Regions from separate parts of the Paeniglutamicibacter sp. NPDC012692 genome, predicted to be linked through region 2. Evidence: riboswitches for the same ligand, from Rfam matches in the RefSeq annotation. Region 2 holds a riboswitch; each other region holds the start of a gene.

The links. Region 2 has a riboswitch for S-adenosylmethionine ahead of ACFY5D_RS08740 (OsmC family protein). Riboswitches for the same ligand answer to the same signal wherever they lie in the genome.
Region 1: another riboswitch for S-adenosylmethionine. It lies ahead of ACFY5D_RS20590 (hypothetical protein); the one in region 2 lies ahead of ACFY5D_RS08740 (OsmC family protein).
Region 3: another riboswitch for S-adenosylmethionine. It lies ahead of ACFY5D_RS11330 (flavin reductase family protein); the one in region 2 lies ahead of ACFY5D_RS08740 (OsmC family protein).
Region 4: another riboswitch for S-adenosylmethionine. It lies ahead of ACFY5D_RS13080 (methionine ABC transporter ATP-binding protein); the one in region 2 lies ahead of ACFY5D_RS08740 (OsmC family protein).

The regions. Positions count from the first base shown of each region.
Region 1 covers NZ_JBIBDE010000008.1:108,372-111,155, forward strand. The annotation lists gene ACFY5D_RS20580 (histidinol-phosphate transaminase) at 1-3, shown strand, start outside; gene ACFY5D_RS20585 (PDR/VanB family oxidoreductase) at 1-1,007, shown strand, start outside; gene ACFY5D_RS20590 (hypothetical protein) at 1,065-1,352, opposite strand; SAM riboswitch class IV at 1,374-1,502, opposite strand; gene ACFY5D_RS20595 (zinc-dependent alcohol dehydrogenase family protein) at 1,656-2,711, shown strand; gene ACFY5D_RS20600 (APC family permease) at 2,784-2,784, opposite strand, start outside.
Region 2 covers NZ_JBIBDE010000002.1:124,233-127,016, forward strand. The annotation lists gene ACFY5D_RS08730 (hypothetical protein) at 1-106, shown strand, start outside; gene ACFY5D_RS08735 (DUF4190 domain-containing protein) at 450-725, shown strand; SAM riboswitch class IV at 873-991, shown strand; gene ACFY5D_RS08740 (OsmC family protein) at 1,031-1,576, shown strand; gene ACFY5D_RS08745 (amino acid permease) at 2,168-2,784, shown strand, end outside.
Region 3 covers NZ_JBIBDE010000002.1:695,392-698,175, reverse strand. The annotation lists gene rpsR (30S ribosomal protein S18) at 11-250, shown strand; gene rplI (50S ribosomal protein L9) at 266-721, shown strand; SAM riboswitch class IV at 982-1,094, shown strand; gene ACFY5D_RS11330 (flavin reductase family protein) at 1,165-1,674, shown strand; gene ACFY5D_RS11325 (DUF1801 domain-containing protein) at 1,793-2,218, opposite strand; gene dnaB (replicative DNA helicase) at 2,732-2,784, shown strand, end outside.
Region 4 covers NZ_JBIBDE010000003.1:218,211-220,994, reverse strand. The annotation lists gene ACFY5D_RS13085 (methionine ABC transporter permease) at 1-640, opposite strand, end outside; gene ACFY5D_RS13080 (methionine ABC transporter ATP-binding protein) at 633-1,457, opposite strand; SAM riboswitch class I at 1,557-1,651, opposite strand; gene ACFY5D_RS13075 (DUF1345 domain-containing protein) at 1,970-2,620, shown strand; gene ACFY5D_RS13070 (LLM class flavin-dependent oxidoreductase) at 2,766-2,784, opposite strand, start outside.

The DNA of each region.
Region 1 (2,784 bases), on a different contig from region 2:
TGATCGGCACAAGCGAACAGCCCGTCGTTGAAGACCCGCGAGGGGGAATCCTCGTTTCGGAGGACGGATTCTTCGACGTTGAGGTGGCGGGGATCAACCGCGAATCGGATTCGGTGGTGTCCCTGGAACTGGCCCACCCGGCCGGCCTGGCCCTGCCGGCATGGAGCCCCGGCTCGCACATCGACGTGCTGCTCCCCAACGGGTTGCTGCGCCAGTATTCGCTGTGTTCGGCGCCGGGCGATGCCCGCTGGCGGCTCGGCGTGCTGCGCGAACCCGCGGGGCGCGGCGGCTCTGCCTACATCCATGAAGACCTGCGCCCCGGCGCACGGGTCAAGGTGCGGCACCCGCGCAACAACTTCGAGCTGGCCCCGGCGCCCGAGTACCTGTTCATCGCCGGCGGCATCGGCATCACCCCCATCCTGCCCATGCTGCGCGCAGCCGAGGAATCCGGTGTGCCGTGGCGGCTGGTCTATCTGGGGCGCAGCCGCAGCTCCATGGCGTTCACCGAGGAGCTGGCCGCCTACGGAAACAAGGTGCACCTGCACGCCGACGACGAGTCCGGGTTCTACCCGCTTCCGGAACTGCTCGGGGACCCCTCGGCCGCCTTCCATGCCTACGTGTGCGGCCCGGGCCCGCTGCTCGATTTCATTTCCGGCCTCGCCGCCGACTGGCAGGATTCGTCCCGCTACAGGTTCGAGCGCTTTGTCGCCGACCCGGCCGCGAGCGCGCCGGCGGCAGGGGACCACGAGTTCACGGTGGAGACCACCCAGGGACTGGAGGTGAAGGTGCCGGTGGGCACCAGCATCCTCAGCGCCCTGGAGCAGGTGGGCGTCCGGGTCCTGAATTCCTGCCGCGAAGGAATCTGCGGCACCTGCGAAACACCGGTGGTGTCCGGGGAGGTCGACCACCGCGACTCGCTGCTCAGCGACGAGGAGCGCGAGGCCGGGGACACCATGATGATCTGCGTTTCACGCTGCAAGGGCAAACGACTGGTCCTGGACATCTAGGAGCAGGCGGCCCGGTTGCGCGGCTGGCGGTCCAGCACGGCCGGGGGTCCTGGAACGTCAGTCGCGCAACCTGAAGAACGAGGTTCCGGCCGCGGTGAAGGCGCCGGGCAGCAGCAGGATGGAAAGTTCCGGGTTGAACTGCACCTCCGTCGGCCCGCGTCCGTCCAGCGCTGAGGCGAGCTTTTCCGGGGCGAGCGCCTCCAGCAGCCATTCGGACGGTCCGGCGCCCAGCTGCAGGAGACCGGTTCCTGGGTCGTAATCGAGCCAGGCGGTGATCCAATCGCCGGCAAAGCGCGGCAGGGGATTGGCTGTGGTTGCGGGTGCTGCATACGTGTTGTGGGACATGGGTGTCACGGTCCTTGAAGCTGGTTGTCCTTGCCCTGCCGCAGGTGTGCGTGCGAAGGCCGCTTCGTCATCCGAACCACCCGCCGTACAACAATGGGGTTGGTACCTGGTCAGTCGGAGCTTTGCCATAAGCAACCAGAATTCGTGAAGCTGTTCCAACCATACGTGGGTGAACGGACAATTAGCCACCGCGGGGTCAGGAACCGCAACAATCCGTCATCGGGTCGCAGTGCAGCCTGCACCCGGCCGGGAGGCATAGGCTGGGAAGAATAGAAATCCAACCCCAGCTTCCGGAGGTACACCATGCGCGCCACACTGATCCACGGACCGCGGGACATCCGCGTCGAAGACTGCCCCGACCCGGTGCTGCTCGCCGACACCGACGCGCTGGTCAAGGTCACCGCCGCCTGCGTGTGCGGGTCCGACCTGTGGCCTTACCGCGGGGTCAACGAGATCCCGAAGCCGCGGCGCATCGGCCATGAATTCATCGGCGTCGTCACCGCTGCCGGGGACAAGGTGGCAACGCTGAAGGTCGGGGACTTCGTGGTGGCCCCCTGGGCCAACAGCTGTGGAACCTGCCCGCCGTGCCGAAATGGCGTCCAGGTGGCCTGCGAGCACCGCGCAGTCTGGGGCGGGAACGACGAAAACGGCCTGCCGGTGGACGGCGGCCAGGGCGAGGCCGTGCGCGTCCCCAACGCCGACGGCACCCTGGTGCCGGTCCCCGGAGTCACGGAGCCGGACGAGGCGCTTGCCAAGTCGCTGCTCGCGCTCTCGGACGTGATGGGCACCGGACACCATGCCGCGCTCGGGGCCAAGGTGGCACCCGGCCGCAGCGTTGTGGTGGTCGGCGACGGAGCCGTGGGCCTGAGCGGGGTGCTGGCCGCCAAGCGACTGGGCGCCACCCGGATCATCGCCATGTCCAGGCATGCAGACAGGGCGGAGCTGGCCCGCGAATTCGGGGCCACCGATGTGGTCGCCGAACGCGGGAAGGAAGCCGCCGCGAAGGTGCGCGAGCTGCTCGGGGGAGTGCTTGCCGACTCGGTCCTCGAATGCGTGGGCACCGAAGAGTCCCTGGGCCAGGCGCTGGCCTGCACCAGGCCGGGCGGCGCAATCGGCTTCGTCGGAGTTCCGCACGGGGAAAACCCGCTGCCGCTCTACGAGCTCTTCTCCAAGAACATCACGGTGGCCGGCGGGGCCGCCAGCACCCGGGCCTACCTGCCCGCGCTGCTGGAAGACGTGCTGGCCGGGAAGATCAATCCCGGGCTGGTCTTCGATACCGTGATGCCCCTGGAACAGACGCCGGAAGCCTACCGGGCCATGGACGAGCGCCGCTCCATCAAGGTCATGCTGGTGCCGTAGGACGCACAGGGGGCCGGCACTGACAGGAATCGTATCCCCGCCAATGCCGGCCCCCTGTCGTGGCTGTCTGTTC
Region 2 (2,784 bases):
CGTCGGCAAGGTGACCGGTTGGATCGGAACGATCTTCGGCATCCTGGGCCTCCTCTGGGCCGCGTTCTTCGTGGTCATGCTCTTCGTCGGCGCTTCCCAGCAGTAGACCCGTCGCGAAACCATGAAGATGGCGGCCCGCCAAGATTTCAAATCTTGAAGGGCCGCCATTTTTGTGTCCTTTCCGGTCTTCATGCGCCACGTGGAACCAATCTGGTTTTCAACGAATCGGAATATTCCGATTGCGGTATTCGGGAATGCCTCAAGGCTTTTTTGAGGATCCAGGGCCCGCACTCGTGGCTCACAGGCAAGCCTCAAGCCCAGCTGAGGTGAGATTGTGGGCCCTCAACATGGCAGCGTGCGCTTTTGCCGCGTGACTCCGTTAGTCTCGATTCAACCGGATGTTCTGCCGCATGGCTTCCGGCAACCGGAGCAATCGCAATGGAGGAAACATGACGCAGTACCCGGAACAAGACCGAGGCCAACAGCTAGCCCAGACCTCCATGATCCTGGGCATCCTTTCCCTTTTCGTTCCCCTTGTCGGCATCGCCCTGGGCATCATTGCCATCAACAAGGCAAAAGAGGCCGAGCAGCTGAACACCGACGCGACGGTCGGCAAGGTGACGGGCTGGGTCGGCACCATCCTGTGGATCCTGTCAGTGATTCCTCTGTTGCTACTCATCCCCTTCCTGTTGCTCAGCCCGTTCTTTTTCTCGACCGGCCACTAACTTGCCTCTCGGCGAAAGCGGCGATTCACCCGGCATGCCCCGGGCGAACCGCTGTTCTTGACTGGCGCAGGATCGTCCACGCTTCATGACGCTGCGTGAAGCATTTGCTTGTCACCCTCGCAGTATCCCCGGCACACTTGTCAACAGAATCACGAGTTCCAACCATTCACGACCCTGGTCGGTTGGACGGCAACCCCCTTCGTCATAGCGGGGTGCTCCAGGTGAAGATTCGACGCCGTCCAACCGGATCGGCGTAAGTATGGCGTCGTGATTGGCACGCGCCACCACGGAAGGATCGATCTCCCATGTCTGAGACCCTGCTCGAAAACACCCCCGACATCCTGCGCGCCGAGAAGCTCAGCACGGCCGGAAACGCCTGGGGCGAGCGCATCGCGGCAAACACCGCCAACGCCTCGCTAACGTTCAAGACGAACGGGACCGCCGTCGGCTCGGTTGCCACCGAAGTCACCGCCGGCAAGCACAGCTTCCTGGTCGACGAACCCGTCGGACTGGCCGGGGACGACGCCGCGGCAAGCCCCGTCGAGTACGCGCTCGGAGCATTGATCTCCTGCCAGGTGGTCGTCTACCGCCTGTACGCGCACCAGTTGGGGCTCAAGATCGATTCGCTGGACATCGACGCGGAGGCCGACCTCGACGTGCGCGGGCTCTTCGGAATCGACGAGGCGGTTCGCCCGGGCTTCGGCGGCGTCCGGCTCAAGGTGAAGCTGTCCGGTCCCGAGACCCGAGAACGCTACGAGGAGCTGCAGGCTGCCGTTGACGCGCACTGCCCTGTCTTCGACATCATCGCGAACCCCACGCCGGTCACGGTTGAACTGATCACCGCCGACTAACCGCTTGCAGCAATCGATCGAGGGGGCCATCCGCCAATCCGGCGGGTGGCCCCCTCGTCGCGTGTGGGCGGCCGATGCCGGGTGCATTCGGCCGAGCGACCCTATATCACACCCGCTTCGGATGGACTCCGACCCAGGGCCACCGCCAAGGCCTCCCGGGGGTGGCCCGATTCCAGTTTTGTGACGAACGCCCGTCATAATAGTCAGTGTCGTTTCGTTGAATCGGAGCAATCAGACGGTACCAACGAGCGACATTTCCGGGCCTAGCAGGCCCAGATCAACGACTGTGGCATGGTCTTGATCCAGATAGACCACCGCCGGGAAGCTAGCAATGCATCAGCAACACTGTGCCTCGGGGCGAACAAGAGCAAGGTTATCCATTCGACCATCTGTGGCTCACGCCTTCGGATTCGCAACCTTGAGTCACGCTCTGTATAGTCCACCACCCCGATTTTCCCCGGAAAAAACCGCACAAATACAGGGAAGTGCTGCGTGTGAGAAACCAAACACACCTCGGGCAACGGCCCCAACACACGGCGCCCCTGTGAGCAAAGTCGCGTCAGTTGCCCTCGGTGGTGTTGCATGACACCCATGAGCAGAATTTCCGTGGCAGTTGAAAACGAATCACCGGTTCAGCGTGGAACCGTGATCGAGACCGGGGGCAACCCCGACACCGGGAAACCGGACAACGAACTCAAGCGCGGGCTAAGCAGCCGCCACCTCCAGATGATCGCCATCGGCGGCGCCATCGGCACCGGCCTGTTCGTCGCCTCCGGAGGCACGATCTCGCAGGCCGGACCCGGCGGCGCACTCGTTGCCTATGCGTTGGTCGGCCTGATGGTCTTCCTGCTGATGCAGTCGCTCGGCGAGATGTCGGCGAAGATCCCCGTGGCAGGTTCATTCCAGACCTACGCAACCCGGTTCGTCTCCCCGTCCTTCGGATTCGCGATCGGCTGGAACTACTGGTTCAACTGGGCCATCACCGTGGCCGCCGAACTCGTGGCCGCCGGCATCATCATGGACTTCTGGTTCCCCGGAGTCCCCGGGTGGATCTGGGCCGGGTCGTTCCTGGTGCTGCTCACGGGAGTCAACGCGCTCTCGGCCAAGGCCTTCGGCGAAAGCGAGTTCTGGCTTTCCCTGATCAAGGTCGTGGCGGTCATCCTGTTCCTGGTTGCCGGCGTCCTGATGATCGTCGGCATTCTCGGGGA
Region 3 (2,784 bases), 570 kb from region 2:
GAGCTCCACGATGGCTAAGGCTGAACTCCGTAAGCCCAAACCAAAGTCCAACCCCTTGAAGGCCGCTGACATCACTGTCATCGACTACAAGGACGTAGCATTGCTGCGCAAGTTCATTTCGGATCGCGGAAAGATCCGTGCCCGTCGCGTTACCGGCGTTTCCGTTCAGGAACAGCGCAAGATCGCACAGGCCATCAAGAACGCGCGTGAAGTAGCCTTGCTGCCTTACTCCGGCGCTGGCCGCGGCTAAGGAAGGTATACAAACATGGCAAAGCTCATTCTGACCCACGAAGTTACCGGCCTCGGTGCCGCAGGCGACATCGTTGAGGTGAAGAACGGTTACGCACGTAACTACCTTCTCCCGCGTTCGTTCGCCATCACCTGGACCCCGGGCGGTGAGAAGCAGGTTGAGTCGATCAAGGCCGCCCGTGCTGCTCGCGCCGTTGCGTCCTTGGAAGAAGCACAGGCACTCGCCGCCGCTATCTCCGCCAAGCCGGTCAAGCTGACCGTCAAGGCCGGCGCTACCGGTCGCCTCTTCGGCACCGTCAAGACCGACGACATCGCCAAGGCTGTTGCAGCCGCCGGCGTTGGCGCGATCGACAAGCGCAACATCGAGATCAACGATCACATCAAGTCGACGGGTAACTACTCGGCTACCGTGCGTCTGCACACCGATGTATCCGCGACCATCTCGCTGGTAGTCGTAGCCGCAAAGAAGTAATTCTCTGCGGATTCATCGTCCCCCGGGACGATAGCGATGAGGACCTCACCTTCGGGTGGGGTCCTCATCGCTTTAACGGGTCGTGTGGACGTGACCCATGGGGGATTGGGCATCGTCCGGGGGGTGCGGCCGCACAGTATCGACAACTGGCGGCCAAAAGCGAGTGTTGTTCGCAGAATCTTCGATTCTTACTCTTCGTGAACCAATGTGTCGAAACAATCTTTGACTGAAGCTAAACTTTTCTCCTAACGTTAGTCATGAATCAAGAGTGTCAACGCAAAAGCCCTGGCTTGTTGACCGGCAACCCTCTCACGGTAGTGGGGTGCTCCAGGTGACGATTCGGCCCGCGGAACCCCGGGGGCAAGTACCGCACACCTTTGATGGCCTGTTGCGCTTTGGCGCACACCCGAATCAAGGTGGGCACCAAGCCGAAGGACCGAGCCATGACTCTTGCGACAGACCTAACCCCCGACACCTTGCGCAACGTTTTCGCCCAGCATCCCTCGGGTGTTGCCGCACTGTGCGCCATCGTCGACGGCGAGCCGCAAGGAATCGTCGCTTCGTCTTTCACCGTCGGCGTTTCGATGGATCCGCCGCTGGTGATGTTCGCGGTCCAGAACACGTCGCGTACGTGGCCCCTCGTTCGATCCAATGCCCGCATCGGGGTATCCGTGCTCAGCGAAAAGAACGAGGGCGTTTGCCGCCAGATCGCTTCCAAGACCGGGGACCGCTTCGCGGGGCTCCGCCTGGATTCCACCGACGAGGGCGCCCTGCTGCTCCACGATGCAAGCTTGTGGCTCGACTGCTCTGTTGAGCAGGAGATTCCGGCGGGCGACCACCACGTCGTCCTGCTGCGCGTGCACGGCCACCAAACGAGCAATGAAACAAATTCCCCGCTGGTCTTCCACGGATCCGCATTCCGCCGCCTGGAAACCGAACAGCTCGTCTCCTAGGCGCTATCCCGGAGGCACGCGAGCCTGCTTGGCCATGATCCACCACGAGAGCCGGATCATGGCCCGGCAGGTTCTGTCTTTTGCGGGGTGGGCCGCGAGGCAGGTGCCGTCCGTTCGCCTAGGAGGGGTCGTGGACGACTTCCATCATGTGGCGGTACCCGTGCCGCGCCAATTCCGTGAGTACGCCAAAGTCGACGTCAGCAAGCTTGTTGACATACAGGCATGCGGCACCTCGCTTGTGCTTGCCTAGCTTGGCCAGGAGCTCTTCGGATTCCGGCGCGACGGTCAGACCGTAGAGGGCCAGATTCGTCGATCGGGGCGAGAACCCGATCGCGCCGGCGTCCCCTTCCCTGCCTGAATCGTATTTGTAGTGGTAAGTTCCGAAGCCGATGATCGTCGGTCCCCACATGGTCGCAGGCTGCCCGGAGACTTCCTCCATCATTTCCAGCAACACCTGCGCGTCCGCGCGCCGAGTGGGGTGGGCAACGGAGGCGATGAACTCATGTGGATCAACGCGGGTGGGGGCGGTTTTGTTGGCGGCCATGCGAGCCAGTATTGCAGTGCCGTAGGCGCTCATCAACCTCGTTAATCCCCAGAATCCCCAGAGCCCTGTGGATAGCTGTGGATAGTTTGTGGGTAACCGCGGAATGCGTTGGGGATTAACCCCGGAATCTCGGGGTTTTTATGTGTATAACCAAGATTTTCGCCCCGAGAATCTGTGGATAACTACTTTCTGTCCACAGGTGTGTAAATGCATAGCGCCTAGTCAGACGGCTTTTGTTGATAAAAATCGCCGGTAATCCACAATGTTCTCCCCAGACTGTGCACACAACACGCCGCAAGGTGCACAGGTTATGCACAGCCCCTGTGGATAACGATGTTGGGTTTGAGTCAAATGAGGTCTAAGGTGACAATGTTCCCCACCTATTTCCACAGGCTTACGGTGTCTCTTCGCACACGTGAGATTGGACGTACCAAAAGGTCGGCCGACCCTGCGACACTGAAGTAGGTAATGACGCGGAAAACTGGGAACCCGCGAAGCTTGAAGGGAAAACCCGTGTCGCTAGCGAACATCGAAACCAATTCTGAATCCGGCGAGTCAGCCTACGG
Region 4 (2,784 bases), on a different contig from region 2:
TGCCCGTTTCATACCTGTAGTAGCCGTAGCGGATGGCGAAGTCGCCGATTCCGCCGCCACCGACCAACCCGGCCATGGCCGAGTAGCTGATGAAGCTCACGGTCATGATGGTGATCGACCCGATGAGCGCCGGGCGACCCTCAACAAGCAGCACGTCCCGGACGATTTGTCCGCGGGTGGCACCCATGGCGCGGGCGGCCTCGACCACGCCGCTACCCAGCTGGGTCAGGTTCTGCTCGACGAATCGGGCGAAGTACGGGATGGCGTTGATCGTCAGCGGGACGATCACCGCGGCTGTGCCGATGGTTGTTCCCACCACGAATCGCGTGAACGGAATGATCGCAATCAGCAGGATCAGGAACGGGAACGAACGCATGGTGTTCACCAGCCCGTCAACGATCCGGTGGATTCGCAGGCGCGGACGCAGGCCGTTCGGCGACATCGAGTAAAGCCAGATTCCCAGCGGGGTTCCAAGCAGAATCGCAATGGGGATCGATACCAGGAGCATGGCCAGGGTCTGGCCGATGGCCAGAGCGATTTCCGGCCACAGCTCGATGACGCGGTTGAGGTCAAAGGCCGCGGCGCCGCTGCCGTTGGTGGAGGACGCCAGGACGTTGATGCCAAATGCAAGATTAGACATAGGACTCCTCCTTCAAGGATTCGGTTTCGGTTGCCGCGGGTGCGGGTGCCGTGGTTGGCTTTCGGTCCAGCGAAATTTCATCGGAGATCAGGTAGCGGCCGATTGCGGTGGCCGGAGTGAACGCAGGGTTCTTCAGCGAGGCAATGTCGAATTGCTCCACCAGCGCCCCGTCTTCCATGACCGCGACGTTGTCCGCAATGGCCTTCACGACGTTCATTTCGTGGGTCACGATGACCGTGGTGATGCCCAACTGGGCGTTGATGTCGGAAAGGTACTGGAGCACCGAGGCCGTGGTCCGCGGGTCAACGGCGGAAGTCGGTTCATCGCACAGAAGCACCTTCGGCTCCGTGGCCAGTGCGCGGGCAATCGCCACGCGCTGTTTTTGGCCTCCGGAAAGTTGTCCGGGGTAGGCGGTCGTCTTGTCCGCCAGGTCCACGATGGCCAGGGCTTCCAGCGCCCGGCGCCGGCGGTTCTTCTTGGGGACACCGGCAAACTTGAGGCTGAGTTCGACGTTCTCAACGGCATTGCGGTTGTTCAAGAGGTTGAAGTGCTGGAAAATCATGCCGATGTGGTGGCGCGCCTGACGCAGTTCTTCATCGTTGAGCGCGGTGAGGTCCGTGCCGTCGACGATGATTTGCCCGCTGGTGGGGCGCTCGAGCAGGTTGATGTTGCGCAGCAGGGTCGACTTGCCTGCACCGGAAAAACCAATGATTCCCTGGATCGAGCCTCGCGGGATCTCCAGCGAAACGTTATCCACGGCAACAAAGGGGTTACCCGCTGACGGGAATACTGTTGACACGTTCTTGATGTTGATCATGTCCAACTCCTCTCGGTTTACCCGAGGGACGCCAACGGCACGACCGATCGGCCAGCCGCCCACGGGAGGGCGACGGGTGGACCGGAACAGAGTTGGCTATCTCCATCGGTCCTGGCGGTAGCACCGGCCCCTACGCATAGGGGTGGTTGCTGCGGCGTCAACGAGCCAGGTCTCTCAGCCGCTCTGGATGGTGTCGTTCCTTTCAAGCGATTTGCCGGGAAGGAACTGTTCAAGTGTGTCGCAGATTCTTCGATACGACCAACAAATGTGACCATTTCGTGAAACAAACGAACGACAACCCCCGCCTTCGACCGGTTTCCTCGTCAAGAAATGTCATAAAACCGATTGTGACGCAGGTATTTCATTCCGCCTTGCGCCTCGCCCGCGTCATGTTGATAATCCACCCAAAGCCGCACAACATTGGGTCTTGGCAGTGAACGGTCGACTGACATGATGCAATGTTTCGATTGAGCCTCCCGCCCGGCGATAGCGCCTCGTGGCATGATCGCCACATGGAGACCACACGCTCACGACGTACCCGGCACCGCCAGCTGCGCCTTATCGGCATGGTTGTCTGCGGCGGCCTTGCAGCGTCGCTGACCGGGCTTCTTGGTGCCTGGCTGTATGCGCCCGCGGTGGGGTGGGGTGTCGCTGCGCTGGTCTACAACCTCTCGGTTTGGTTGACCATCGCCCCCATGGACCATGTCCGCACCGCCGCCCACGCCCAGGAAGAAGACCCCGGCCGCAGCACCTCGGACCTCTTGATCCTTTTGGCCGCGGTGGGGTCGTTGGCCGCAGTTGGTTTGGTGATGTTGGGCAGCAAGAACGTCGATGGAAACGCGCGTTTCCTGCTGGCGCTTCTGGCCTTGACCTGCACGGGAATGTCGTGGCTGCTCGTGCACACGCTGTTCACGCTGCGCTACGCGGTGATTTACTACGAGGGGCTCCCCGGTGGGATCGACTTCAACCAGAAGGAACCGCCGCAATACACCGATATCGCCTACATGGCGTTCAGCATGGGCATGACATATCAGGTGTCGGACACAAACATCACCACGCGTGAGATGCGTTCGACAGCGCTGCGACACAGCCTGCTGGCGTTTGTGTTTGGCACGGGGATCCTGGCGACGACCATCAACTTGGTCGTCAGCCTGGCCCCCTGACCGGCGCCCAGGCAGAGCGTCCAGGCCTTGCAGGACACTGCTGGGTTTGCACGGACGGGGATCCCGGCATGGCCGGGATCCCCGTCGGGAACTCAGTTGGCTGCAGCGGCCGTAGCGACCCCGTCCGGCCGGCGGGGCAGGGCCCCTAGACTACTTTTGCGCCG